One region of the Streptomyces sp. ME19-01-6 genome, then DNA from elsewhere that is predicted to be linked to it. Evidence: riboswitches for the same ligand, from Rfam matches in the RefSeq annotation. Region 1 holds a riboswitch; the other holds the start of a gene.
What was found. Region 1 has a riboswitch for cyclic di-AMP ahead of PV419_RS17485 (NlpC/P60 family protein). Riboswitches for the same ligand answer to the same signal wherever they lie in the genome.
Positions count from the first base shown of each region.

Region 1 (14,101 bases):
ACGGTGCTGGGCACCGAGGTCGCCACCCCGGTGCTCGTCGCCCCCATGGCGGGCCAGGAGTACGCCCACCCCGACGGGGAGCGGGAGATGGCCAAGGGCGCGGCCGGCGCCGGGTCCCTGCTGGGCGTGACGACCTGGACCGCCAGCCGCTTCGAGGACGTCGCCGCCTCGGGCGCTCCCTGGTGGTACCAGGTGTACGTCACCCGCGACCGCGGCCTGACCGCCGAACTCGTCCGGCGCGCCGCCCACCACGGCGCCCGCGCCCTGCTGTTCACCGTCGACCTGCCGGTGCTCGGCCGCCGCGGGGACCGGCAGCGGGCCGCCGACCTCGACCCGACCGTGCGCCTGGTCAACCTGGCGGGCCGCCAGGTGCTCCCGCGCGAAGAGGTCCAGAGCGAGCCGGACCTGACGCCGGACCTGATCGGCTGGCTGCACGAGACCAGCGGGCTCCCGGTCGTGGTCAAGGGCGTGCTGCGGGCGGACGACGCCAAGGTCGTCGCGGACCACGGGGGCGCGGGCGTGGTGGTCTCCACCCACGGCGGCCGCCAGCTCGACCGCAGCGTGACCTCGGCGTCCGCGCTGCCCCGGGTGGCCGAGGCGCTCGCGGGCAGCGGCGTCGAGGTCTACGCCGACAGCGGGGTGCGCCGCGGCGAGCACATCGCCGCGGCCCTCGCGCTGGGCGCCCGCGCGGTGTTCGTCGGCCGCCCGGCGCTGTGGGGGCTGGCGACGGAGGGGGCCGCCGGGGTCCAGGAGGCCGTGGACCGGCTCACCGCCGAACTCGCCCACACCATGACCCTGCTCGGGGCCGAGACCCCCGCCGCGCTCACCCCCGACCTTGTTTCCGGGACTTGAGCGCGCAGGGAATCGGGGCGCGACCGCTGGCCTGGGTGTAGCCGCTACCCGAGGCTGATGCGTCAAGCGGCCGCATCCAGCGTGTCCTTGACCGTGACTCCGCCGACGACTGAAGTCGCAGGCTTCCTGCATCGCTGGCTAAGCAGCGTTGCGGAGGGCCGGCCCGGCCCTGTTGAGGACGTTCCGTGCGCCCACGTGGTCGGCGTTCGCGAGGAAGCCGCAGGAGACGCATTCGAACTTCGCTTGGGTGATGCGGTTCTCCTTCGCTGCGTGCCCGCATTCGGGGCATGTGCGGGAGGCGTTGCGGGCGTCCACCACGATCACTCGACGACCGGCGCTCTCAGCCTTGTCCGTCAGGATTCTCAGGAACGTCCCCCAACCCGCGTCCAGAATACTGCGGTTCAGCCCGGACTTCGCGGCGGCGCCGTTCCGGAGGAAGGCGCCGACGTTGTCGGGGTCGGGCTTGGGCGCGGGCGTCTTGGTCATGCCCGCTGTATTCAGTTTCTCGTGGGCGATCAAGTCATGATCGCGGACCAGTTCATTCGCCGTCTTGTGATGGTGGTCGAGTCGCTGCCGCCTGATCTTCGCGTGCAGCTTCGCGGCCTTCCGGGCCGCAGCGCAATGCTTCTTCGTGCGGTGCTGGGTGCGCTCGGGGAAGGTACTCAGGCACCGTTGTGCTTCGGCCAGGGCTTCAGCCGACTTGTTCAGGAAGCGCGGGTTCTCCTTGTGCGCTCCGTTGGAGTCGGTGAAGAAGTGCACCGTGCCCATGTCGATGCCGACGATCGCCCCCGTGGCCGGAAGCGGTTCGGCGGGTACCTCGTCACAGGCGAGGATCACATACCAGTGCACGCCCTCACGCCCGACGCTGATCGTCTTGACTCGCCCGCGCACCGGCCGGTGCTGGTGTACGCGGACGTGTCCGACGCCTTGCAGGCGTACGCGGGTCTGACGGTCGTGCGGACTGGAGTCCCAGCGGCAGCCGTCGCCGTCCCTCGGGAACTCCACTGTGTCGAAGTGCCCGACGCCCTTGAAACGTGGGTAGCCGGGCTTGTCACCGGCCTTCACGCGGCGGAAGAATGCGGCGAACGCCTTGTTCAACCGGCGGAGCGTGGCCTGCTGAGAACTGAACGACCAGCGCGCCTGATCAGGGTCGACTGCCCGGATCTCCTTGAGCTGCGCTGACTGCTGCCCATAGGTGATGCTCGTCTTCGAGCTGTGCCGGTAGGCATCCCGCCGCTCCTGCAACGCGGCGTTGTACATGCGGCAGTGGTCTCGCAGCATCTCGCGAAGGGCTTGCTCCTGGCGGACGGTGGGGCGGAGGCGAAACTTGTAGGTCCTTATCACGACCGGGCCTCCTTGCCCTTCATCCAGAAATCCCTTCTCGTCGTCTTGGCCCGGAACCACCGGCCGCCCCTACGCGGGGCGGGTCGCCCCCGCGAACGGCATCTGGTCGATCGGCGCCACGCGGACGGGCGCGCCGGGGCGCGGGGCGTGGATCATGCGGCCGCCGCCGATGTAGAGACCGACATGGCTGACGCCCGCGTAGAAGAAGACCAGGTCGCCTGGGGCCAGCTCGGTGCGCGAGACCCGTCGGCCCGCGTTGATCTGGGTGTAGGTGGTGCGCGGCAGGGCCACCCCGGCGGCTTGCCAGGCGGCCTGGGTGAGCCCCGAGCAGTCGTAGCCGTGCGGGCCGGTCGCGCCCCAGATGTACGGCTTGCCGAGCGCCCCGTACGCGTATGAGACGGCGCGGGCCGCGCGGCCCGACGTGGTGTACGGCGCGGCGCCGGTCCGGGTGCCCTGAGCCTCCCGGCCCTTCTGAGCTGCCCGGGCCTCCTGAGCCTCGCGGGCCTTCTGGGCCTCGTAGCGGCGGCGCTGCTCGCTGGTCAGCCGGTCGAGGAGGGCCTGGGCGGCGGCGAGCTTCTTCCGGGCGGCGCCCTTGTGCCGGGCGAGCGCCGCCTGGGCTCCGCGCAGCTGGTCGAGCCGGTCCTGCGCCTCGCCGCGTACCTGGCGTAACTTCCGGGCCTGGCGGGAGAGGCCCGCGACGGCGGCGGCCTGGCGGCTGCCCACGCGGTCGGCGAGCGAGGCGCGCCGCAGATACTGCTCGGGGGAGGAGGACAGCGCGAGCTGGAGGGTGGGCGCGACGGTGCCGGAGCGGTACTGGGCGGCGGCGAAGGCGCCCAGCGCGTTGCGCGAGGCGTTCAGCCGCGCCGTTCTGCGGGCCGCCTCGTCGCGCAGCTGGTCGAGCGCCTGGCGGGCCTTGCCCGCCTTCTCCTTCGCGCCGTTGTACTTCTCGTTGGCCTCCTCGGCCTCCCGCTGGTACCGGTCCACCTTCTCCCTCACCTGGGCGGTGGTGAGGCGGGTCTCGGCGTGGCCGGTGCCGCTCATGGCGGTGGCGGCGGCCCCCGCGAGGGCGACGGCGGCGGTCCAGGCGGTCCCGCCCGTGAGCGAGCGCTGCTTGGGCTTCCTGTGCGACGCCACGGCGGCGGGTCACCTTCCCTTTTCATCGCGGTCCTGCGCATATCTGGCAGGTGGCAGCCCGCCCATGAGGCGGGGACCCTCGGTTGACGGGAAGCGGACTGCCACCTGGGGGAGGAAGCTAGGCGGGCGGGCACGGGCGGGCGGTGCGATGAACGGGAGTGGACGGATTCGGTGTCCTGCTGCCCATAACCGACCGCCCGGCGCACGGCCGTCGATGATTCGCGGGGCGGCCGTGATCGAAGCGACGATCGTGACCCACCCGGTTGCCGGGGGCTGCTATGGGCAGGGCTACGCTCGCCAACCATGGACGTCCTCATCAATGTCTTCGTCGGGCTGCACATCGTCGGCATCGCCGCGCTGCTCGGCGGCTTCCTGGCGCAGCTGAAGCCGATGCGCGCGGGCGAGGGGCGGATGACCCCGGGGATGCTGCACGGCGCGCTGACCATGCTGGTGACCGGTGCCGCGCTGGTGGGGCTCAACCAGGCCGACGACAACAGCGTCAACAACATCAAGATCGGTGTGAAGCTGGCGCTGCTGATCGTGATCCTGGGGCTGGTCTATGTGAAGCGCGACGAGGAGAAGGTCGAGTCGGCGGCCCTCGGCGCGGTGGGGCTGCTGACCACGGCCAACATCTTCATCGCCGTCCTGTGGACCTGATACGCGCACGCCGCACCCGCGTACGAGCCCGCGAGTGACTGTCAGGTTCCGCACAACCTGTTGGCCCCACTGTCTGTCTCACCAGGTAAGGCAGGCGAAGGGAGCGGGCAGTGGGGGTACTTGCGGGATGGGGCCGCCGTACGGGCGTGGCCTTGGGGGTAGCGGGGATGGTGGTGCCGCTGGCGGTCGCGCTCGGCACTCCGGCGCAGGCCGCCTCGTCGTGCACGACGAGCATCGGGCCGTACCAGAAACAGGTGGAGAAGTTCCTGGGCCGCCCGGTGGACGGGCGGCAGTCGCGGACGGACTGTCTGGCGATTCAGAAGTTCCAGGTCAACCACGGCATCAGCCCGACCATCGGCTACGCCGGGCCGGTCACCTGGGGCGTGATGAAGCTGATCAACTCGCAGAAGGCGGCCGGGCACAACCCGAACAAGGCGAAAAAGTGCCCCACCAACAAGGGCCGCATCGCCTGCGTGGACCTCACCCGCCAGCTGAGCTGGATCCAGGACGGCTCGCGGCTGGTGTACGGCCCGGTGCCGGTGCGCACCGGCCGCGACCGGTATGAGACCCGGGGCGGGCTGAAGAAGATCTACTGGCGGAACATCGACCACTGGTCGACGATCTACGACGTCCCGATGCCGTACAGCCAGTTCTTCGATGGCGGCCAGGCCTTCCACTCCATCGCGGGGAGCGTGTGGTCGCCGCCCGGCTCCCACGGCTGCGTCAACATGCGCAAGAGCGACGCCAAGAAGTACTGGAGCCTGCTGCGCAACGGCGACGACGTGTACGTCTACGGCCGCAAGCCCGGCACCTGAGCCGCCGCCGTCCGGGTCCCGGAGAGCCCTCCGGGACCCGGGCAGCCGCTACGCGGGGCGGACGCTCCCGTAGATCGGCATCTCGGTGATCGGCGCGATCTTGACCACATCGCCCGGCTTCGGGGCGTGGATCATCATCCCGTCGCCTATGTAGAGGCCGACATGGCTGATGTCGTCATAGAAGAAGACGAGATCGCCCGGCTCGAGGTCGGAGGTCGACACGCGGGTGCCGACCTTCACCTGGTCCCAGGTGGTGCGCGGCAGTGAGACCCCGGCGGCCTTCCAGGCGGCCTGGGTGAGCCCCGAGCAGTCGTAGGAGTTGGGGCCGGTCGCGCCCCAGACGTACGGCTTGCCGAGCTGCGACCGCGCGAAGGCGATGGCCTTGTCGGCCTTGGTGGCGTACGAGCCGGAGGAGCCCGAAGACCCCGAGGAGCCGGTGGATCCCGAGGACCCCGAGCCGCTGCCCTGGTTCTGCTGCTGCTCCTGTTGCCGCTTGGCCGCCGCCTCCCGCTGCTTCTGCGCCAGCTCCGCCGCCTTGCGCCGAGCCTCCTCTTCCTTCTTCTTCTCGATCGCCGCCAGCCGCGCCTTCTCCTCGGCGGTCAGCTTCGACAGCAGCTGACGGGCCTGGGTGAGCTTGTCCTGGACGGTCTTCTTCCTGGTCTTCAGCTGCTGCTGCGACCGGGTCAGCGAGGCCAGGCTCTCGCCGGCCTTCATACGCTCCTTGGCGGCCTTGGCCTGCTGCGACAGGAAGTCGTCGACGGCCTGCTTCTGCTCGCCGGTCAGCCGGTCCATCAGATGGGACTGGTCGAAGAAGTCCTGCGGGTCGGAGGCGAACAGCAGGGTCGCGGTGCTGGAGGCCATGCCGCCGTCGCGGTACTGCGCCGCCGCGTAGCTGCCCAGCTTGCGCCGTGCCTCGTTCAGCTTCTCGGTGCGCTTGGCGACGCTGTCCAGCAGCCGGTCGACCTTGGCGCGCTGCTCGCCGGTGCGCTCCTTGGCGGCGTTGTAGCTCTGGGTCGCGGATTCGGCCTGGTGGTAGAGCGTGTCGACCTTTTTCTTGACCTCTTCGACCGTCGGCTTGGGCTTGCCGGGCTCGGCGCTCGCCGTCTGGGAGAGGAGGGTGACGGAGGCCAGGGCGGCCGTGGTGACCCCGACGGCCGTGCGGCGGCCGGTGGCCGAGTCCAGTATTCGGGTCCGCGGCTTGCGGTGCGACGCCAAAGGAGGCGACTCCTTCCGTGGACCGCCTACCGGGTTAGCTGTCGGGTTCGGGCGTCGGAAGGCTGCCCTACGGGCCGTGCGGCGGACGGTTGGCGTCGCCGCGTGGCCCGATTCACCCCAGTGGTACGTCTGGGTCCCCGGCTCCGGCTGCCTCGCGGCGGGGCCGGACTCGGCGGAGACAGCCCGTGTCGACGCGGTCGCCGACGGGTTCCGGACCGTCTGACGCAGGACGGTAGCGGGCTCGTGGGGCTTGTGTGAAGTCTGTGTTCGAATTGCCCCGAAACCGTTTCGTGATATCCGCACGTACGCTGTCAGTGCGGCGGCCTAGACTCGGTGAGCGATGAGCAGCCTCTTTGACGACAGCTTCCTGGCGGACCTCGGGCCCTCGGACGAGGAGCCTCCGCCGCCCGAGGACGACGGCCGGCCCACCGCCGAGGACGTCCCGCACGACCTCTTCGGCGGGGCGTTCGACGCGCCCGCCCCCAAGGACGCGTACTACCGCGACGGCGCGGCGCGGCCCGCGGTGGACCCGGCCGCGCTGCTGGAGGGGATGAACGAGCAGCAGCGGGCCGCCGTGGTGCACACCGGCTCGCCGCTGCTGATCGTCGCGGGCGCCGGGTCCGGCAAGACCCGGGTGCTCACCCACCGCATCGCGTATCTGCTCGGCGCGCGCCAGGTGCACCCCGGCCAGATCCTCGCCATCACCTTCACCAACAAGGCCGCGGGTGAGATGAAGGAGCGGGTCGAGGAGCTGGTCGGGCCGCGCGCGAAGGTCATGTGGGTGTCGACCTTCCACAGCGCCTGTGTGCGCATCCTGCGCCGGGAGTCCAAGAAGCTCGGCTTCACGTCCTCCTTCTCGATCTACGACGCGGCCGACTCCAAGCGGCTGATGGCGCTGGTGTGCCGGGACCTCGACCTCGACCCGAAGCGGTATCCGCCCAAGTCCTTCAGCGCCAAGGTCTCCAACCTGAAGAACGAGCTCATCGACGAGGAGACCTTCGCCGGACAGGCCTCGGACGGCTTCGAGAAGACGCTCGCCGAGGCGTATGCGATGTACCAGTCGCGGCTGCGTGAGGCCAACGCGCTCGACTTCGACGACATCATCATGACGACGGTCAATCTGCTCCAGGCGTTCCCGGACGTCGCCGAGCACTACCGCCGCCGCTTCCGGCACGTCCTGGTCGACGAGTACCAGGACACCAACCACGCGCAGTACACGCTGGTGCGCGAGCTGGTGGGGACGGGCCCGGTGGCCGCCGCCGACGGCGGGCAGGGCGAGGGCGGCGACGGCGAGGCGCTCGGGGCCGCCGAGCTGTGCGTGGTGGGCGATGCCGACCAGTCGATCTACGCCTTCCGGGGCGCCACCATCCGTAACATCCTCCAGTTCGAGGAGGACTACCCGGACGCCACGACCATCCTCCTGGAGCAGAACTACCGCTCCACACAGACGATCCTCAGCGCGGCCAACGCCGTCATCGAGCGCAATGAGAACCGGCGCCCGAAGAACCTCTGGACCGACGCCGGCGCCGGGGCGACCATCACCGGCTATGTGGCCGACACCGAGCACGACGAGGCGCAGTTCGTCGCCGACGAGATCGACCGGCTGACGGACGCGGGCGAGGCCAGAGCCGGGGACGTCGCCGTCTTCTACCGGACCAACGCCCAGTCCCGTGTCTTCGAAGAGATCTTCATCCGGGTCGGGCTGCCGTACAAGGTCGTCGGCGGCGTGCGCTTCTACGAGCGCAAGGAGGTCCGCGACGTCCTCGCGTATCTGCGGGTGCTGGCCAACCCGGAGGACTCCGTCCCGCTGCGCCGGATTCTGAATGTGCCCAAGCGCGGCATCGGCGAGCGCGCCGAGGCGATGATCGACGCGCTGGCGCTGCGCGAGAAGACCACCTTCCCGCAGGCGCTGCGCCGGGTCGACGAGGCGTACGGCATGGCGGCCCGCTCGGCCAACGCGGTGAAGCGGTTCAACGTGCTGATGGAGGAGTTGCGCACGATCGCCGAGTCGGGGGCGGGGCCGGCCACCGTACTGGAGGCGGTGCTGGAGCGCACGGGCTATCTGGCGGAGCTGCAGGCGTCCACGGACCCCCAGGACGAGACCCGCATCGAGAACCTCCAGGAGCTGGCGGCCGTCGCCCTGGAGTACGAGCAGGAGCGTGGCGAGGAGAACCCGGGCACGCTCGCGGAGTTCCTGGAGCAGGTCGCGCTCGTCGCCGACTCCGATCAGATTCCGGACGACGACACTGATGGCTCCGGGGTCATCACGCTGATGACGCTGCACACCGCCAAGGGCCTCGAGTTCCCGGTGGTCTTCCTCAGCGGCATGGAGGACGGGGTCTTCCCGCATATGCGCGCGCTCGGCCAGACCAAGGAGCTGGAGGAGGAGCGGCGGCTGGCGTACGTCGGCATCACGCGGGCGCGCGAGCGGCTGTATCTGACCCGGTCGACGATGCGCAGCGCCTGGGGCCAGCCCGCGTACAACCCGCCGTCCCGGTTCCTGGAGGAGATCCCGGACCAGTATGTGCGCTGGCGGCGGACCGGGCCCGCCACCCCGTCGGCGTCGATGGGGGCGGTCGGGGCCGCCGCCGGGGTCGCGTCCTCGCTGTCCTCGTCGCGTTCGAGGGCGGGGGCCGGAGCCGGTGGCTTCGCCACGCGCCGGGCCAAGGAGCGGCCGGTGGTCGCGCTGGCCATCGGCGACCGGGTCACCCATGACTCGTTCGGCCTCGGCACCGTCGTCGCGGTGAAGGGAAGCGGGGACAACGCGGAGGCGACGATCGACTTCGGCGACGAGAAGCCGAAGCGGCTGCTGCTGCGGTACGCGCCGGTGGAGAAGCTGTAGGGGGGCGCACCGCGCCGCCGACCGGCGGCGCGGTGGGTCGCCTGGGTCGCTCAGGTCGGGTCGAGTCCGTGGGTGCGCAGCCACGGCAGCGGGTCGATGGCCGAGCCGCCGCCGGGGTGCACCTCGAAGTGCAGATGCGGCCCGGTGGAGTTGCCGGAGTTCCCGGAGTACGCGATGACGTCCCCGGCCTTGACCGAGCCGGCCCGGATCTTGGCGCTGCTCAGGTGGCAGTACCAGGTCTCGGTGCCGTCCGGGCTGGTCAATATGACCATGTTGCCGTAGGCGTCGTTCCACTGGGTGCGCACGGTGCCGTCGGTCGCGGCCATGACCGGCGTGCCGTAGCTGACCGGGAAGTCGATGCCGGTGTGCAGGGACATCCAGTTGATGCCCGCCTGGCCGAACGTGGCGCTCAGCCCGTGCTGCGCGACGGGCAGCGCGAACTTCGGCCGCAGCGCCTCCTTGCGCGCGGCCTCCTGAATCTTGCGCTTGCGCTCGGCGGCCTGGCGCGCCCGGAGGTCGATCCGCTCCTGGGTGCGGCTGGCGCGGTCCCGGAAGTCGTCGGCGTCCTCGAGGCCCGCGGCGAGCTGGGTGTCCAGCTTGCTGTTGGCGACCGAGGCCTTGACCGGCGGGGCGTCCGGGGCGGCCTGGGTGGTCTTGGCGTCCTTCTTGTCGTCGCCGACGTTGGCGACGGAGGCGGCGGCCACGGCGGTGACGCCCAGCGCGCAGACGGACGGAACGGCGACGGTGAGCAGCGCCGAGCGTTTGGGGCGGGTCGCGGGGGCGCGGCGGCGGCTGCGGCCGCCGTCCCGGCGGGGGGAGGGGACCGATGCCACCAGGGGCGCGGCGTCCTCGGAGTCGGCGGACGTGCCGCCTTCGGGGTCGGCGGGGTCGGCCATGCGGGCCGGGTCGACCTCGGCCTCGGCCTCGGGTGAGTCGAGGTCCAGGGCCATGAAGGCGGTCTGGGTCTCGGCCTCGTGCACGGCCCCCGCCCCGGGTTCCGGATCCCCCTCGGAGACGGCGTACGGCTGTTCGGCGTGCTGCTGATATCCGCCGTGCTCGTACCCGTCCTGGTGGTACTCACTGTGGCCGTGGTCGGTGTGGCTGTGACCGGTGTGGCCGTGGTCGTTCTGGTCGTATCCGCCTTGGTCGTATCCGCCTTGGTCGTACCCGCCCTGGCCGTATCCGGCCTGGTCGTACTGCGACTCGTCGACGGTCGCGTAGGCGCTCATGTCCCAGAACTGGGTCTGGCCGGTGTCGACCCCCGACGTGTCGTGCTGCCCCGTGGCGTCCCATTGGGCGGCCGCCAGGTCGTGGTGGCCGGTGGTGTCCCAGGCGGAGGCGTCCCACTGGCCGCCGGTGTCCGAGTCCTGCTGGGCCGGGATGGCGCCGGCCAGCGGAAAGCCGGAACCGGCCGACATCGCGGTGGTGTCATAGGTCCCGGAGTCATAAGTCCCGGCGTCGTAGGTGCCGGTGGCGGCGCCCCACTGCGTGGCGTCGTACTGCCCGCTGGCGGATCCGTCGTGCCCGGTCCCGTAGCCGCCGTCGTGGCTGCCGGGGAGGGAGCCGAAGAGGGGGTCGCCATCGCCGTATGCGGCGGCGAGGCTGTCGAAGTTGCCGGTGGAATATCCGTCGTACCCGGCGTGGCCGTGCGCTGTGCCCTGCTGGTCGTAGGCCTCGTAGTACTGATATGAGGCGTCAGGAGCGGGGACGGTCGAGGTTGTGATCCCCGACGGGTGACGGTCGTTCACCACCAACTTCTCTTTCGCCTCGACAGCAGGAGAATTAGCGGCGACTGTACCCGCCGGTTCGGGACGGCGACAATCTTCATCAGGTTTTGAGTAACGCCGGAACGGGCATTTGGCCGTCTTTCGGTTGACTGGCTGCCGTAATTTGGCCGGGTGTTCGATTACTGTTCGGCAACTTCCGGCCCCCTCAGGCAACCGAAGCGGCCTCTGAAGCGTCTGCCGGTGCCCCGTCGGCGGCGTCCAGCGCCTCGCGGACTCCGGCGGCGACCGCATGGTGCACCGGGAGGGCGAGATGCCCGAGTCCGCTGACGCGGACGCTGCGCACCCGTAGATCCGGATGCTCGATACGGGCCGTCTCCGCGGGGATCATCAGCTGATCCAGATCGCTCCAGAAGCTGATGACCGAGTACGGCAATCGGGGGCGGGGAGCCGTAATTCCTCGATCACATCCGAATCCGGGCACATCTGGCGGACCAGCGGATGCGCGGACAGCAATGGCGCGGTCCGGGTGCCGGAGTGCGGAGTGCGGAGTGCCGAGGGTGGCCAGTGTGTGCACAAAGGCGTCCCCGGGCGGGCGCTCCTGCGGTAGCCCACTGGTCACGATTGGTCACTGCGTGCTCCCTGTGGGTGATGCGTTGATGTGGTCGGTTACAGCGGAGTGCCTGTCATCGGCGAGGTTTGACTTGTGTACGACCGGAGGGACGCGGATCGCCGAGGTGGATCAGCGCGCCCTCTGGCCCCGAAGACCGTTCGCGGGGCAGTCCGGAACACCCGGATGCGAAGTTCGGCCAGCAGCGGCCAGCAACGCGAAGAGCGGTAGAGGAGGAGGTGCCCGGCTTCGCCAGGCCGGGGACGCTAGCGCGGATCCGGGTGAGGCCCATGACGGCCGACCTTCTGAACGGCGCACGGGGGGCGGCACTGCCCCCGTGAGCCCTCGCGGGAAGCCTGCAGTGGGTGGACGGTGGTGGACGTCGTTGGTCGTGCGGTGCGACCGCTCCGTCGCACCGCGGCGCCAGGCGGCTCATGCTGACGGCGCTGCGCGGTGCGACGGTCCCCGCTGCGGCTCCCCTGATGGCCGGCCCGATGCGTAGGACCGCCTCGCGGCGGGCGAGGCGGGGGCGGGTGCGGCCGAGGTGAATGTGTCCCACGTGTGATTTCCCCCTCGCCGCGCGCCGTGAAACTGCCGCGTGCGGGATGCTGTAGATAACGTTCGTTCACGTTTACGTCCCGCGACCGCGGTCGGCGAGATCCTCGCGACGCACCGCGGGGTGGGATGACGACATGGAGGCTGCGATGGGTGTGACCGGGCCGATCCGTGTGGTGGTGGCCAAGCCTGGGCTCGACGGTCACGACCGCGGGGCGAAGGTCATCGCGCGGGCGCTGCGGGACGCGGGCATGGAGGTCATCTACACCGGCCTCCACCAGACGCCCGAGCAGATCGTCGACACCGCGGTCCAGGAGGACGCCGACGCGATCGGGCTGTCCATCCTCTCCGGCGCGCACATGACGCTCTTCGCGAAGGTGCTCGAGCTGCTGCGGGAGCGCGACGCGGAGGACATCAAGGTGTTCGGCGGCGGCATCATCCCCGAGGCGGACATCCCGCTCCTCAAGGAGCGGGGGGTGGCCGAGATCTTCACCCCGGGGGCCACGACCACCTCGATCGTGGAGTGGGTCAAAGAGAACGTACGGCCGGTGGCCGCGTAATCCTTCCGGGCCACGGGGCTCGGCAGGCCGCCGCGACCGACCGCGGCGCGGTCGCCCTGCGGCGGCGGTGCGGGACGCAGGCGCAGATCTCGGGCGGGCGCCACGGTTGCTGACGCGGCATGAGGTGCCGTGGTGCGGTCAGCGTGTCCGACTACGGGGACGGTGCCGGGCCGGTGGCCGTTGTGCGGGGTGGTTCGAGCTCGCGGCGCATCGCGGCGCGCAGCCGCAGCGTGCCCACCAGACGCTGGAACGCCTCCGACCAGTAGCCCCCGGCGCCGGGTGAGCCGTCCGCCGGCTCGTCCGGTATCGCGGTGAGCACTTCCAGCCGGTCGGCCTGGTCCGGGTCCAGACAGCGCTCGGCCAGTCCCATGACGCCGCTGAAGCTCCATGGGTAGCTGCCCGCGTCACGGGCGATGTCGAGCGCATCCACGACGGCCCGGCCCAGCGGCTCGGCCCACGGCACCGCGCACACCCCCAGCAGCCGGAAGGCGTCGGACAGCCCGTGGGCCGCGATGAAGTCCGCGACCCACTCGGCCCGTTCGCCCGGCGGCAGGGCGGACAGCAGCTTCGCCGGGTCGCGCCAGGAGGCGGCGGCGGGCGGGGCGGCCCCGCCGGCGGCGCCGATTCCGCCCGTAGCGCCGAGGCCCGACGCGCCCGGGGCGGGCGCGTCGGTGGGCGGCGCGGACGGCGCGCCGAGCAGGGCGCGGGACCACTCCACGTTTCGCTGCCGGACAGCCGCCCGGCACCACGCCGCCTGAAGGTCCGCCTGCCAGCCGTCGGCGACCGGCAGCGCCACGATCTCGGCCGCACCACGCCCGCCGAACCACTCGCTCCAGCGCTCCAGCGGGGTCGCCTCCACCAACTGGCCGAACCACCACGCGCGCTCGCCGCGCCCCGAAGGGGGCTTGGCCACGACGCCGTCGCGCTGCATGCCGCTGTCGCACTCGGTCGGCGCCTCGACGGCGATGACCCCGGCGGCGAGGGCGACGCAGGCACGGGACCGCTCGGCCATACGGGAGGCCAGCGCCGAGCCGGGGAGGGCGGACAGCAGCTCGGTGGCCGTGGACCGGACGTTCCGGCTGCGGTCGGCCAGGGCCTGCTCCAGGAACGGCTCGTCGGAGGGCGAGAGCTCGTCGCGGAGCGAGTCCAGGAACATCAGCCGGTCCTCGGCGCGCTCCGTGGACCAGGTGCCGCCGAGCAGCGCGAGGCCGAGCTCCGGGTCGCGGTGGCGCACCGCCGCCAGCAGCGAGACCCGCTCGGCGAACAGGCCGTCCTCCCACTGGCGCTGTATCTCGGCGGGCACGGCCGGACTGTCGGGCGCGGTGGGGTCGTCGGCCGCGGATGCGGCCGTGGCCGCGGGGTCCGTGGCAGCGTCGGCAGCCTGGGGCCCGGGTGCTCCGGCCGCTTCCGCCGCCTCTCCCGATGCCGCTCCTGCCGCTGTGGTCTCCGCCGGTGCCGTCGCGCGCCCGGCCCCGCCGCCGCGCAGCGCGAACTTCCACCCCGGGTTCAGCCGGGCCAGCCACAGGACCCGCGGCCCGCCGAGCGTGAGCGCCTCCGGGCGCAGATCGGTGCGGGCGCGGGCCGCGTCCAGCAGGGCAGGGAGGAGGGCCTCAGGCGCGCGGTAACCGTGCTGGTTGGCCATGGTGAGCCACTGCGGAAGCAGCTCGGTGAGGTCGGGCGCGGAGCGCCGGCCGCCGCCGGGGGCCGAGCGGCCGGCGAGCAGCATGGCCAGTCGGCTGCGGGCGGCCGGGGGCAGGGGCGGGCGCGGGTCCTCGGGCGCGGGGGAGGGAATC
Region 1 covers NZ_JARAXF010000006.1:345,674-359,774, forward strand. Annotated here, with positions in the region: gene PV419_RS17460 (alpha-hydroxy acid oxidase) at 1-852, shown strand, start outside; gene PV419_RS17465 (transposase) at 991-2,196, opposite strand; gene PV419_RS17470 (NlpC/P60 family protein) at 2,266-3,330, opposite strand; gene PV419_RS17475 (hypothetical protein) at 3,634-3,987, shown strand; gene PV419_RS17480 (L,D-transpeptidase) at 4,155-4,802, shown strand; gene PV419_RS17485 (NlpC/P60 family protein) at 4,851-6,017, opposite strand; cyclic di-AMP (ydaO/yuaA leader) riboswitch at 6,025-6,202, opposite strand; gene pcrA (DNA helicase PcrA) at 6,358-8,859, shown strand; gene PV419_RS17495 (M23 family metallopeptidase) at 8,910-10,607, opposite strand; partial or broken gene PV419_RS17500 (lipase) at 10,792-11,184, opposite strand; gene PV419_RS17505 (cobalamin B12-binding domain-containing protein) at 11,898-12,308, shown strand; gene PV419_RS17510 (DUF5691 domain-containing protein) at 12,460-14,101, opposite strand, start outside.

Region 2 (14,101 bases), on a different contig from region 1:
GCTTCCAGTGGGCCTCCAGATTGGCGACCCAGCGGCGCAGCGTGAGGGCGTAGTGCTCGCGGATCGCCTCCACGTCGCGCACCTCGAAGCCCGCCTCTTCCAGTTGGGTGACGGTCCGCCCGATCGGGGCGAGTTCGCCGTCGGGGAAGACGTAGCGGTCGATGAACTCGTCGACGTGGTACGCCTCCTCGTCGGGCTCGGGGCGCCGCGCGATCTGGTGGTTCAGCAGCCGGCCGCCGGGCTTCAGCAGGGCGTGGAGGTCGGCGGCGTACTCGGCGTAGCGCGCGGAGCCGACGTGCTCGGCCATGCCGATCGAGGAGATCGCGTCGTAGGGGCCGTCGGTGACCTCGCGGTAGTCCTGGACCCGGATCTCGACCTTGTCGGTGAGCCCGGCGTCGGCGACCCGCTTGCGGGCGTAGGCCGCCTGCTCCTGCGAGAGCGTGATCCCGACCGCCCGTACGCCGTACTCGCGCGCCGCGTGCAGCACCATCGAGCCCCAGCCGCAGCCCACGTCCAGCAGCCGCTGGCCGGGTTGGAGCGCCAGCTTGCGGCAGACGAGGTCGAGCTTGGCGCCCTGGGCGTCCTCGAGCGTGGCGCCGTCGGTCGCGGTGCTCTCCCAGTAGGCGCACGAGTAGACCATGGAGGGGCCGAGCACCAGCTCGTAGAAGTCGTTGCCGACGTCGTAGTGGTGGCTGATGGCCTCCTTGTCGCGGCGCAGCGTGTGCAGCGGCCCGCGCCGCGCGCGGCGCGCCTCCTCGCGGGGCGGTGGCGGCGGCAGCCCGGGCCCGGCGAGGCCGGCCAGCGTGCGGACGGCGGAGCGCAGCGCGGGGTCGCGCAGCGCTTTGAGGGCGGCGGCGGCCCTCGACCGCCGCTGGGCGCCGCCACCGCGCTCCCACAGCAGGCCGGCCAGCAGGTCCAGTCCCTCGTAGAGATCACCCTCGATGTCGAGGTCACCGGCCACCCAGGCGCGGGCCAGGCCCAGCTCGCCCGGTTTCCACAGGAGCCTGCGCAGGGCCCTGCGGTGCCGTAGGACCAGGACGGGGGTGTGCGGGGGGCCCGTCTCGCTGTGGTCCCAGGCGCGGATCCGGATGGGGAGCGGGGCTCCCAGCACCTCCTCGGCCAGTGCGGCGAGCCGCTGGGCGGCGTCGGGCATATCAGACACCTCCGTGATGGTGAGTCAGGAAGATTCACTCACCACGTAAACACCATGAGACCCGCCGTACAGTCCCGCCGACACGTCTGGAATCGGCAAAACCATCCACTCGCAGGCGCCCGGGGGCCACACGGGGGCGGGCGCACGGGAAACGCCGAAGGGCGTCCGCCCCACGGATGGCGGACGCCCTTCGGCGTTCGGATATGCGCGACTCGGGGCCGGCACCCGGCCCCGAGCCTTTGAGAAGGGGGTGTCAAGAAGCCTTGGCGGTGGTCTTCTCGGCCTTGTTCACCGCGGCGGCGGAGACCGGGGCGGCCGCCTCGTAGAACTCCTCGCGGGGGTTCTCGATGGCGCCGAGGGAGACGACCTCGCGCTTGAGGAACATGCCCAGCGTCCAGTCGGCGAAGACCCGGATCTTGCGGTTGAAGGTCGGCATGGCCATGCCGTGGTAACCACGGTGCATGTACCAGGCCAGCCGGCCCTTGAGCTTGATCTTGGTCTTGCCGAAGACGATCATCGCGACGCCCTTGTGCAGACCGAGCCCCGCGACCGCGCCCTTGTTGGCGTGCTTGTACTCGCGCTGCGGGAAGCCCCGCATGCCCGAGATCACGTTGTCACCGAGGACCTTGGCCTGGCGCAGCGCGTGCTGGGCGTTCGGCGGGCACCAGGCGCCCTCGCCCGCGGCGAGGTCCGGCACCTGGGCGTTGTCGCCCGCGGCCCAGATGTACTCGGTGCCCTGCACCTGCAGCGTCGGCGCGGTGTCCACGTGGCCACGGGGGCCGAGCGGCAGGCCGAAGCGGGCGAGCGCCGGGTTGGGCTTGACACCGGCCGTCCACACGACAGTGTTGGAGTCGACCTCCAGGCCGTTCTTGAGCACGACGTGCCCGTCGACGCAGGAGTCCATCGAGGTGCTGAGGTAGATCTCGACACCGCGCTTCTGGAGGTGCTCCAGACCCCACTGGCCGAGCTTCGGACCGACCTCGGGGAGGATCTTGTCCGCGGCGTCGACGAGGATGAAGCGCATGTCCTCGCGCTTCACGTTGGGGTAGTACTTGGCGGCGTCGCGCGCCATGTCCTCGACCTCGCCGATGGTCTCCGCGCCCGCGAAGCCTCCGCCGACGAAGACGAAGGTCAGCGCCTTGCGGCGGATCTCCTCATCGGTCGTGGAGTCGGCCTTGTCGAGCTGCTCGAGGACGTGGTTGCGCAGGCCGATGGCCTCCTCGATGCCCTTCATGCCGATGCCGTTCTCGGCGAGGCCGGGGATCGGGAAGGTGCGGGAGACGGCACCCAGAGCGATGACCAGGTAGTCGAAGGGCAGCTCGTACGCCTCGCCGACGAGCGGCTGGACGACGGCGACCTTGCGGTCCTGATCGATGGTCATCACACGGCCGGTGAGGACCTCCGCCTTGGGGAGCACGCGCCGCAGCGGGACCACGACGTGGCGCGGGGAGATGCTGCCGGCCGCAGCTTCTGGGAGGAAGGGCTGGTACGTCATGTACGAGCGAGGGTCGACGACCGTGACGGTCGCCTCGCCGTACCGCATCTTCTTCAGGATGCGGCGTGCCGCGTACAGGCCTACGTACCCACCGCCTACAACGAGGATCCTGGGACGCTCCGTGGTGCTCATGATTCGAGTATCCAGCACCTCCAGGGGGGTGCCTCGTGAGCCCCTTCACAAGCATGGTTGGCGGGTCTGCTACACTCCGCGGCCCTCGTGACACACGCCATACCCGCCGAAGGGAACCACCACATCCGTCGGCGCGTTGACAACCCTGCTGATCTGCGCTTGCGAGGCAACGCGGCGGTAGACCACCGGGGTCCGGGGCGGGTCCGTCACATGACCGAAGAGGGCGTCGTCCGGGCCACCGGGCGGGCACCACCCCTGAAACCACCCCTGAACCGGTGCCAGTGGCCACACCATGCGGTCACCAGGGACCTTTTTCATGTGAAGCTTTTCACGAACTTTTCCGGGCGCGGGTCTCCACGGGCCCCTCACAGGGGGTCCACACCCCCTCCGGACCCCCGTCAGGCGACGCTCCAGGCGATGCCGTCGAGGATGTCGTGTTCGCTCACCACGACCTCCCGGGCCCCGCACCGCTCCATGATCGCCAGCAGTACGAGCGCACCCGAGGCGATCACATCCACCCGGCCCTCGTGCATCACGGGGATCGCCGCCCGCTCGGCGTGTGTGGAGCCGATCAGCTTGTCCGTGATCTCGCGGACCTGGTCGAGGGAGACGCGCGAGTGGTGGATGGCGGCGGGGTCGTACTCCGGGAGCTCCAGCGCGATGCCGGCGACGGTGGTGACCGAGCCCGCAAGCCCGACCAGGCTACCCGCCTCCCGGATCGGGACCGTCTCCTCGACCAGGTCCAGCGCCCGCCCGATGTCGGCCCGTATGGCGGCGATCTGATGGACCGTCGGCGGATCGGCGATGCGTCCGTCCACGACCAGATGGCGCTCGGTCATCCGCACACAGCCGATGTCCACGCTGCGCGCGGCCCGCACATGGCCGTCGCCGACCACGAACTCGGTCGAGCCGCCGCCGATGTCCACCACCAGATACGGCCGGGCGAACCCCTCACGGTCGGTCAGTTCCTTGGTGGCGCCCGTGAAGGAGAACTCCGCCTCCTGGTCGCCGCTGATCACCTCGGGCTCCACACCCAGGATCTCCACGACCCCGCGCACGAACTCCGCACGGTTCTCGGCGTCGCGCGAGGCGGAGGTGGCGACGAAGCGGACCCGCTCCACGCCGAGCCCGCCGATCACCTCGGCGAACTCGCGGCAGGCCGCGAAGGTGCGCTCCAGGGCCTCGGGAGCCAGCCGCCCGGTGCGGTCCACGCCCTGGCCGAGCCGGACGATCCGCATCCGGCGGTCGAGCTCGGTGATCCGGCCGGTGGCCGGGTCGGCCTCGGCCACCAGCAGCCGGATCGAGTTGGTGCCGCAGTCCACGGCCGCGACGCGGGTCATGCGCTCTCCCCCGCGTTCTCCTCAGCGCCCTGCTCAGCGCCCTCCCCCGAGTCCCCCGCCCCGCCGCACGGTGCCACGCACGGCCCCTTCGCCCACCACGCGGGCAGCATGGCGATGGCCTCGTCCCCGAGCGGGTTGACCCCGGGGCCCGCGGCGAGGGAGTGGGCGACGAGGACATGCAGACACTTGACCCGGTCCGGCATGCCGCCCGCGCTCGGAAAGCCCTCCAGCACCTCGATCGCGTCACGGCGCGCGAGGTAGTCCTCGTGGGCCGCCCGGTAGGCGTCGGCCAGTTCGGGGTCAGTGGCCAGCCGGGCCGTCATCTCCTTCATCACGCCCTCGGCCTCCAGCGTGCCGATCGCGGAGGCGGCGCGCGGGCAGGTCAGGTAGTAGAGGGTCGGGAAGGGCGACCCGTCCTCGAGCCGCGGCGCGGTCTCGACGACGTCCGGATTGCCGCAGGGGCAGCGGTGCGCGACGGCGCGCAGCCCGCGCGGGAGGCGGTTCAGCTGCTCCTTGACGGCGGCGATGTCCGCGTCGGTGGGCGCGGTGGGCTCCGTCTTCGGAGGGGGCGTGTCCATGGGGCGGTGTTCTCTTCGATCGGTTCGGGGCCGGTCGCCTCCGGCGGCCGGTTCTTCGGTCAGCGCTTCGCGCGGTCCGCGGCGTCCGTGGCGTCTGCCTTGTCCGCCTTATCGAGGCTGTCCCACATGTTGCTGTACCAGGGGCGACCGGCCGCGCCCTGGTCGGACGAGCGCTCGGTCTCGCCGCTGCCGTCGACCACGCTGTAGCCGGTCTCCCCCGGCAGCGTGAAGTGCAGCCGCTCGCGGGCCTGCTGCTCGATATACGCGGGGTCCTGCAGTCTGGCCTTCTCCTCGCGCAGCTGCTTGACGTCCGCGCGCTCCTTCTGGGCCTGGCGCCGCTGGTCGGAGATGTCCGAGCGCTGCGAGATGTACTGCCGCATCGGGTACGCGAGGGCCACCACGAGCGAGCAGACGACCAGCGCGAGCAGCGCGGCCCGGCCGGTGAGCCGGCTGCGCCGGCGCCGGATGCGGGCGCGGTAGACGCGGGCGGCGGCGTGCTCGCCGAGCGCCCTCAGCCTGGTCGCGGTGGAGAACCGATCCCGATCCGCCGGCACGTCGCCTCCCCGGTCGTGACTTCGCTGCGTACGCCGTTCCCGGCCACGGTACGGGACCGAGGCCGGGGACGTGCGTCAGGCGTGGCTGTCAGGCATGGCCTTCAGGCTCGAGGGCTCAGCCCTTGAAGCGCGGGAAGGCGGAGCGGCCCGCGTACACCGCCGCGTCGTCGAGGATCTCCTCGATGCGCAGCAGCTGGTTGTACTTGGCCACGCGCTCGGAGCGGGCGGGGGCGCCGGTCTTGATCTGGCCGCAGTTGGTGGCGACGGCCAGGTCCGCGATGGTGACGTCCTCGGTCTCGCCGGAGCGGTGCGACATCATGCACTTGAAGCCGTTGCGCTGGGCGAGCTCGACGGCGTCCAGGGTCTCGGTCAGCGAGCCGATCTGGTTGACCTTGACCAGCAGCGCGTTCGCGGTGCCGCTCTCGATGCCGCGGGCCAGCCGCTCCGGGTTGGTGACGAACAGGTCGTCGCCGACCAGCTGGACCTTGTCACCGAGCTGGTCGGTGATCGTCTTCCAGCCGTCCCAGTCCTCCTCGTTCAGCGGGTCCTCGATGGAGACCAGCGGGTACGCGTCGACCAGCTCGGCGTAGTACGCGGTCATCTCGGCGGCGCTGCGCGACTGGCCCTCGAAGGTGTAGGAGCCGTCCTTGTAGAACTCGGAGGCGGCGACGTCGAGCGCCAGCGCGATGTCCTGGCCCGGCTGGTAGCCGGCCTTCTTGATCGCCTCGACGATCAGGTCCAGGGCGTCGCGGTTGGAGTTCAGGTTGGGGGCGAAGCCGCCCTCGTCGCCGAGGCCGGTGGACAGGCCCCGCTCCTTCAGCACGGACTTCAGGGTGTGGTAGACCTCGGTGCCCCAGCGCAGCGCCTCGGAGAAGGACTCGGCGCCGATCGGCGCGATCATGAACTCCTGGATGTCCACGTTGGAGTCGGCGTGCGAGCCGCCGTTGAGGATGTTCATCATCGGGACCGGCAGGAGGTGGGCGTTCGGGCCGCCCAGGTACCGGAAGAGCGGGAGGTCGGAGGCCTCGGAGGCGGCGTGCGCGACCGCGAGCGAGACACCGAGGATGGCGTTGGCGCCGAGCGAGGACTTGTCCGGGGTGGCGTCCAGGTCGAACATCGCCTGGTCGATCAGGCGCTGCTCGGTGGCGTCGTAGCCGACGAGCTCCGGACCGATCTGCTCGATGACGGCGAGGACGGCCTTCTCGACGCCCTTGCCCCCGTAACGGTTCTTGTCGCCGTCACGGAGCTCAAGGGCCTCGAAGGCACCGGTGGAGGCACCGGAGGGCACGGCGGCACGGCCGGTGCTGCCGTCGTCGAGGCCGACCTCGACCTCGACCGTGGGGTTGCCTCGCGAGTCGAGGATCTCGCGAGCTACGACGACGTCGATGGACGGCACGAGGATCTCCTTCGTATGGGTCTGTGGTTCTGCAGCATGAGCCTAACGGGCCCGGGGGGCCCACCCGACGAAGCCCCGGCAGGGCGCGCCTCAGGTGGGGGGCGGCGCGCCCGGCCGGGGCCGTCTTCTTCGGGTGCCGGGGTGGGGGTAAGGCCCGGCGGCGTGGGTCAGGAAAGGTGCAGCTGCTGGCCCGGGTAGATGAGGTTGGCGTCCTCGACGATGTCCTTGTTCAGCTCGAAGAGCTTCTTCCAGCCGCCCTCGACGTGGTGCGCCTCGGCGATCTTGGAGAGGGTGTCGCCGGACTTGACCTTGTACTCGCCGTCGCCCTTCTTGACCGCGTGGCGGGCCTGCCCGCGCCCGGCGTGCTGGTCCTCGCCGCGGGGCTGCGCCTTCGGCTTGGCGGGCTGCGCGGGCTTGGCCGTCTCGGCCGGCTTGGCAGGCTGAGCCGGCTTCGCGGGCTGGGCGGTGGACGTCGAGGGGGTCGGGCTGCCGGTGGTGGTCAGACCGGTGCCGCAGACCGGCCAGGCGCCCTTGCCCTGCCCGGCCAGGACCTTCTCGGCTATCTGGATCTGCTGGTCCTTGGTGGCCAGGTCGGCGCGGGCCGCGAAGGCCGTGCCGCCGTACGCGGCCCAGGTGGAGTTGGTGAACTGCAGGCCGCCATAGAAGCCGTTGCCCGTGTTGATCGACCAGTTGCCGCCGGACTCGCACTGCGCGACCGTGTCCCACTGGGCGGTGGTCGCGGCCGAGGCGGAGGTGGCCCCCAGGAGCGGTGCGGCGACGGCCGCACCGGCGATGCCGGCGAACGCGGCGATGCGGGTGACCTTGGAGGGACGGCGGTGCTTACCCTTGTCGTTACGCATGTTCGTTCCTCACCGACGCCTACGAGGTGAGCTGTCGGGTTCGGGCTGTGAGTTGCCCGGCCCGGTGCGGCTGACCGCACCGTGGCTTCACCCCGAGCCGAACGGGCCCGTCTCCGGGCCGCTACGGCGCCTACCTTGGTTCCCCCGCTCCTGCCTCCGGCGCAAACGCGTCTGGTCCCCCCGACCGCCGGCAGGACTCGGCGTGGCGATCGACGGTGCCCGCGGTGGCGAGCGAAAAGACGTTAAACACACCTTCCGATGAGGTTCAAACCCCTACATCCCAGCGAATGAGGCGGTATCCGCATCCAGCCGTCCCACATCTACGCAGGTGAGGCCGGGTGCGGAAAGATCGGACAGGCGACACACGCCGGGCGATGTGACGAGATGTATATCTCACCGTCGCCAGATCGGGCAAATCACCCCGAACTGCCGCTACCTCGCGCTGAGATCGAGACGCTGACCAGGGTGAATGAGGTCCGGGTCGGTTCCGATGAGGGTTTCGTTGGCCTCGTAGAGCTCGGGCCACCCTCCGTCCGCCTTCTGGTCGCCCTGGTCGCCCGCGATGTCTGACAGGTTGTCATCGCCGCGCACGGTGTAGTCCGCGCGCCCGAGGGGCTGGAGGGGCGTCTCGGCGCGCTCCGCGTCGTCGCGCGAGGCGTGGCGCCCCGAGGACCGGGCGTCGTCGTCCGCCGTGCCCGCGGAGTCCTGCTCGCGGGCGTCGGGCGCGCCACGGTGGCGACCGGTGGGGGCGCCGGAGGAGTCGTCCTCGCCCTTGGCGTCGCGGCCGGAGGGCGTGTCACCCTCGTCCGACGCGGAGCCGCCCTCCTCCCGGGACACCTCGCCGGAATCGCCCGACTTATCCCCCTTGTCGCCGGACTTGCCGTCCTCGACCACGGAAGGATCCGACTTATCAGCCTTGTCGGACGTACCGGATTCTCCGGAAGCACCAGAACTATCAGAACTATCCGGCCGATCGCCCTGGCTGGAGTTATCGGACGATTCACCCGTCGCGGAGTCGTCAATCCCCGCGGCCTCCTTCGCCCCCTGGGACGCCGGCGTACCCTTCCCGTCGGGGTCCACCTCCAGCAGGTCGCCGAGATCGCCGAGGTCGGCGAGCCCGGCGCCCAGCGCACAGCTCGGCCAGGCGTCCGGGCCGCGGTCGCCGAGGATCGCCTGGGCGATGGCTATCTGCTGGGAGCGGCTGGCGAGGTCGGGGCGCGGGGCGTACTGCTGGCCGCCGTACTTCCTCCACATATCCAAGGTGATCTGCAGACCGCCGTAGAAGCCATTGCCCCCGTTGGCGCTCCACATCCCGCCGCTCTCGCACTCGGCGACGCGGTCCCAGGTCTGGGTGTCAGCGGCCTGGGCGCTGACGGCGCCGAAGAGCGGCATGGCGATGCTCGCGCCCGTCACCCCCGCTGCGACCACGATTGCCGGAGCCTGACGGGGGCGGCGGTGTCGACCGTTCCCGGAGCGCATGCGTTCTGCCTCTCGTGTGGCGGCTGAGTCGTCGGTTGAACATAGCGACGCCACCTAATCATCACAAGCGGATGTATCCCAGGTCACGCAGTGATCACGCGGTTGACGTTATGTCACGTATGCCCGTCCCTAAGGGCGTTGTGCGGCCTCGGATGGGGCGGTCGGACCCCAGGTCACGGGCAGTTCGCGCAGCCCTCGCATGATCAGTCCACCGCGCCGGCGGACCTCCTGCGGCTCCACCGCGAGCCGCAGGTCGGGCAGGCGTCGCAACAGGGTGCCGATGGCGGTCTGGGCCTCCAGCCGGGCCAGTGGCGCGCCCAGGCAGTAATGGATGCCGTGGCCGTAGCCGAGGTGCTGGTTGTCGGCGCGGGAGAGGTCGAGCACATCGGGTGAGTCGAAGCGCTCGGGGTCGCGGTCGGCGGCGGCGAGCACCACCAGCACCGGCTCGCCCGCGGTGATCCGCTGTCCGCCGATCACCATGGGCTCGGTGGCGAACCGCCAGGTCGCCATCTCCACCGGCCCGTCATAGCGCAGCAGTTCCTCGACGCCGGTGGCCAGCAGCCCCTCGTCCCCTTCATTGGCGGCCCGCCGCAGCCGGTCGCACTGGGCTGGGTCGCGCAGCAGCGCATAGGTGCCATTGCCAATGAGATTGACGGTCGTTTCGAAACCCGCGAACAAGAGCACGAAGCACATGGCCGCGGCCTCGTTCTCGGTGAGGTGCTCGCCGTGGTCGCTGGCCCGGATCAGCCCGGAGATCAGGTCGGCAGCCTTGTCGTCGTCATCTTGACGCAGCGACTCCCGCTTGCGGTGGATGAGATCGGCGAGGTAGGCGCGGATCCGCTTCACCGCCCGGGCCACCCCGCCGCGCGGTCCGCCGCCGTGCCGGATCATCATCCCGGCCCAGTCCCGGAAGTCGTCCTGGTCCTCGCGGGGGACGCCCAGCAGATCGCAGATGGCATAGATGGGCAGCGGGAAGGCGAACTCATGGATCAGGTCCGCCTCTCCTCTTATCCGGAAGCCGTCGATGAGGCGGTCGGTCAGCTCCTGCACGCGCGGGGCGAAGGCCGCCACGCGGCGGGGGGTGAACGCCTTGGACACCAGCCGCCGCAGCCGGGTGTGGTCGGGTGGGTCGATGTTGAGCAGATGCGTCATGAGGTCCGCGCTGCGCTCACCCGGGATACCCACCTTGCCCTTGGCGTGCGCGGCCTCGCTGTGGTGCATCGGATTCTTCGACAGCCGGGGGTCTGCGAGCGTGGCCCGCGCGTCGGCGTAACGGGTCACCAACCACGCCTCGACGCCGCTGGGCAGAGTGGTCCGGTGGACGGGCGCGTGTTCCCGCAGCCAGGCGTAAGCGGGATACGGATCGGCGGCGAACTCCCAGCTGAAAAGGGTGGGGGAGCAGGCGGGGTGGGGCTGGTCTGACACCCCCCGACAATACGGCAGGACCCCCGAATCCGTGATCCCATAGAAAAAGGGCATAAACACCGGTCAGATATCCGATGCGTGTACGAATGCCCGATCAGCCGCTCCAGCGCAGCGTGATTGGCCGATATCAGACCGCTACCACATGCCTGATGGCGGCCTCAACGGGCGCGGCCACGCGATGTCCTGCCGCGCTCGGCGACCCCGGTGAACACGGGGCGAACAGCACATGACTGAATCGACGTCAGGGAGACGAATGGGACAGAGGCACATGCATGCCGGTCCCTGACCCTGGTGATACGATCACCGCGCTTGCCAGGCGAGCCATGAGCGCGTAGACACGCGGCGATCCGGCCAAAAGCCGGAAAGGGTCATCACTCTGAGGAGCATTATGCCGCCAGTCGGGCATGTGGAGCCGATCCGGCAGACCGACGCCCCCGCACTGGCGCCGTGGAGACGAACGCGCTGCCCACGGGCCCGGCGGGCACCGTCCGGGCACTGACTCGCCGCCGCCCCGATGAGAAATCGGAACGCATCGTACGAAACCCTTTCAGTCCCTGGCGGTCTAGTCGCTTAAAGAGAGTCTCATGACGCAATACATACAGGATCCAGCGCTCTGGGCTCTGATCGTTGGTACGCCTCTCGCCGCAACTGCCATATTCCGCGGGCGAAAGGCGCGTACAAAACTCGTCAACGAGAAGACCGAGCTCCAGAATCGCTATACCGAACTCGAAAGCAATTATTCGGCAGCGGTACAGGACGCCCACAGCCGCGCGGAAGAGGCCACGAAGAGCGCCCTGAAGTCCGCGATGCGCACGCTCCAGGGTCTCGCCAACGAGCAGCAGTTGGCGATCTCCAAGACGCAGGAGAAGTACGGGGAGCACTACATGCTCCAGGACCTCCTCGAGATCGACCACATGAACTCGCAGTTCGGTCGGCGTGCCCAGTCCATCGCGGTGCTCTGTGACGGCTGGCTCGGCCGTCAGCGCTCCGTCGCCTCGGTGTACGACGTGGTCCGCAGCGCGAAGGGCCGCATCCGCCACTACACGCGCGTCGAGATCCGTTCCCAGTCCAATTTCGCGGTGGTCAGCCGCGCCGTCGAACCGGTCGCGCTGGCGCTGGCCGAGCTGCTGGACAACGCGACCAGCTACTCGGCGCCGGACTCCCCGATCGACATCACGATCCGCACCGTGCCCAAGGGCGTCTGCGTCATCATCGACGACGCCGGTGTCGGTATGAACGAGGAAGAGAAGAACAGGGCCGACGAGCTCCTGTCTTCCAAGCGCGCGTCGGGCGTCACGGGCCTGGGAAACCCCCCGCAGTTCGGTTTCGCGGTCATCGGTGTGCTCGCCGCCCGATATGGCTTCACTGTCTCCGTGGATTCGGCCTCTCCCTACGGTGGTGTGCGAGCGGTGGTACTTCTGCCCGAGGACCTTCTCACCAACATGCCCGAGCCGGAGGAGCCCCCGGCGACCGCCCCGCCCGTCGACAGGCGCGCCGAGGAGGCTCCCCCCGCCGAACCCTCCACAGACGGGGGCCTGCCCAAACGCCGGCGTAAGGGCTCGATCTCCATCGTGCCGAAAGCGGACTTCACCCCCGCCCCGGCCCGGTCGAGCGAGGAGACCGCCTCGATCATGGGCGCCTTCCAGCGCGGCACTCAGTCCGGCCGCTCCGCAAACCCGAGCAGGGAAGGGCACGATCTTTCGTGAACAACGATCTGTCATGGATGCTTGAGAGCGCCCTGGAGGTACCAGGCGCCCGTCACGCACTCCTGGTCTCCGCCGACGGTCTGCTGATGGCCCGCTCCAACAATGTCCAGAAGGACGAGGCCGACTCGATCGCCGCGGCGATGAGCGGCATCCAGTCGCTGAGCCGCACGATGTCCAGCTTCTGCGGCGACCCCCGGATGGCCTGGCGTCAGACGCTGGTGGAGTTCGACGGCGGCTGGGTCTTCCTCATCTCCGCCGGTGAAGGCGCCTATCTGGCCGTCTCGTCCGCCCCTGACGTCGACATGGCGGACATCACCTTCCGGATGCAGCAACTTGTCGGCCAGCTCGGCAAGGCCCTCAGCACTCCGCCTCGAGAGAACACAAGTATTCAGGCATGATTACACCGGGTGAGCAAGAGCCAGAGGCCGCGCCCTTAGTGCGACCGTACGTCATCACCAACGGTCGCGGGTTGCCGGACAATGACCAGTTCAATCTGATCACGCTCGTCACCGCCTCCGAACAACGGCCGCCAAGCCATTACGACCCGGAGAAGCGCCGCCTGTTGGACCTGTGTGGCGGAGGCTACCTCTCGGTCGCCGAAATCGCGGGACACCTGGGACTTCCCATCGGCATCGTGAAGGTTCTGCTGTCCGATCTCTCCTCGGACGGCTATCTCGTCACGCGCGCCCCGGCACCTCCCGCCCAACTCGTCGACGTATCGGTCCTTCAGGAGGTGCTGGATGGTCTCCAGGCCCGCTTCGGATGAGGACGTCTATCTGCGCAACGATGTGCAGATAGCCGCCAAGATCCTGGTGGTGGGGCATTTCGCCGTGGGCAAGACGACCTTCATCGGCACCATGTCGGAGATTCCCCCGCTGCGCACGGAGGAAACCATGACGCAGGCGGCGGCTCACGTCGACGACCTGCGCGGTGTCCGCGGCAAGACCACGACCACCGTGGCCATGGACTTCGGCCGGCTCACCCTCAGCGACCGACTTGTCCTGTATCTGTTCGGCACCCCCGGACAGCAGCGCTTCGTGCAGGTGTGGGAGGACATGACCCGCGGCGCCCTCGGGGCGCTGGTGCTGGTCGACCCCGAGCGCCTCAAGGAGTCGTTCGACGTCATCGACCTGGTCGAGCAGTACGGGCTCCCCTACGCGATATCCGTCAACCACTTCGACGGCACGCCGATCCGCTCCGACGACGAGCTGCGTGAGGCTCTCGACCTACTGCCGGAGACCCCGGTCGTCACCTGTGACGCACGCGACACGAAGTCATCGGCCAACGCACTGATCACGCTCGTGCGCTATCTGCAGGAACGTGCCCGCTAGGAGCAACCATGAACAACCAATCGGCCTTCCCCGAACCACCACCCGGCTGCCCCGCGCACAACAGCGGCCGGCGAGTGCCCATGTACGGGCCCGAGTTCGCGGCCGATCCGCAGGCCTACTACACCTATATGCGCCACTTCGGGCCGACCGCGCCCGTCGAGCTGGCGCCCGGGGTGGAGGCCACCCTCGTCACGGACTACTCTGCGGCCCTCCAACTGCTCCAGAACCCGGACACCTTCCGGAAGGACTCGCGCCGCTGGCGCGACTTCAACGAGGGCAGGATCAGCCCCAACAGCCCGGTGGCGCCCCTGCTGGCCTACCGGCCGAACGCCATGTTCACCGACGGGGCGGAGCACATGCGGCTGCGCCAGGCGGTGACCGACACCCTCGCCCGGATTGATTCGCACCAGCTGAGCCGTCACGTCGAGCGCGTTTCCACCTACCTCATCGACCAGTTCAGCTCGCGTGGCTCGGTCGATCTGCTCAACGACTACGCCAAGCTGCTGCCGCTCTTCGTGTTCAATGAGCTCTTCGGCTGCCCGGCGGAAGTCGGCGACCGGGTGATCTTCGGCGTTTCCGGCATTTTCGACGGCATCAACGCCGAAAAGGCCAACGAGGTGCTCGGCCAGAGCGTCGCCGAACTGGTCGCGCT
Region 2 covers NZ_JARAXF010000021.1:36,453-50,553, reverse strand. Annotated here, with positions in the region: gene PV419_RS35355 (cyclopropane-fatty-acyl-phospholipid synthase family protein) at 1-1,153, opposite strand, end outside; gene PV419_RS35350 (NAD(P)/FAD-dependent oxidoreductase) at 1,407-2,780, opposite strand; gene PV419_RS35345 (Ppx/GppA phosphatase family protein) at 3,179-4,120, opposite strand; gene PV419_RS35340 (DUF501 domain-containing protein) at 4,117-4,698, opposite strand; gene PV419_RS35335 (septum formation initiator family protein) at 4,758-5,252, opposite strand; gene eno (phosphopyruvate hydratase) at 5,368-6,648, opposite strand; gene PV419_RS35325 (transglycosylase family protein) at 6,816-7,508, opposite strand; cyclic di-AMP (ydaO/yuaA leader) riboswitch at 7,510-7,680, opposite strand; gene PV419_RS35320 (transglycosylase family protein) at 7,941-8,936, opposite strand; gene PV419_RS35315 (cytochrome P450) at 9,117-10,412, opposite strand; gene PV419_RS35310 (sensor histidine kinase) at 10,997-12,118, shown strand; gene PV419_RS35305 (roadblock/LC7 domain-containing protein) at 12,115-12,516, shown strand; gene PV419_RS35300 (DUF742 domain-containing protein) at 12,513-12,884, shown strand; gene PV419_RS35295 (GTP-binding protein) at 12,859-13,449, shown strand; gene PV419_RS35290 (cytochrome P450) at 13,458-14,101, shown strand, end outside.
Region 2: it holds a riboswitch for cyclic di-AMP, as region 1 does, so the genes downstream of both, PV419_RS35325 (transglycosylase family protein) here and PV419_RS17485 (NlpC/P60 family protein) in region 1, are expected to answer to the same signal.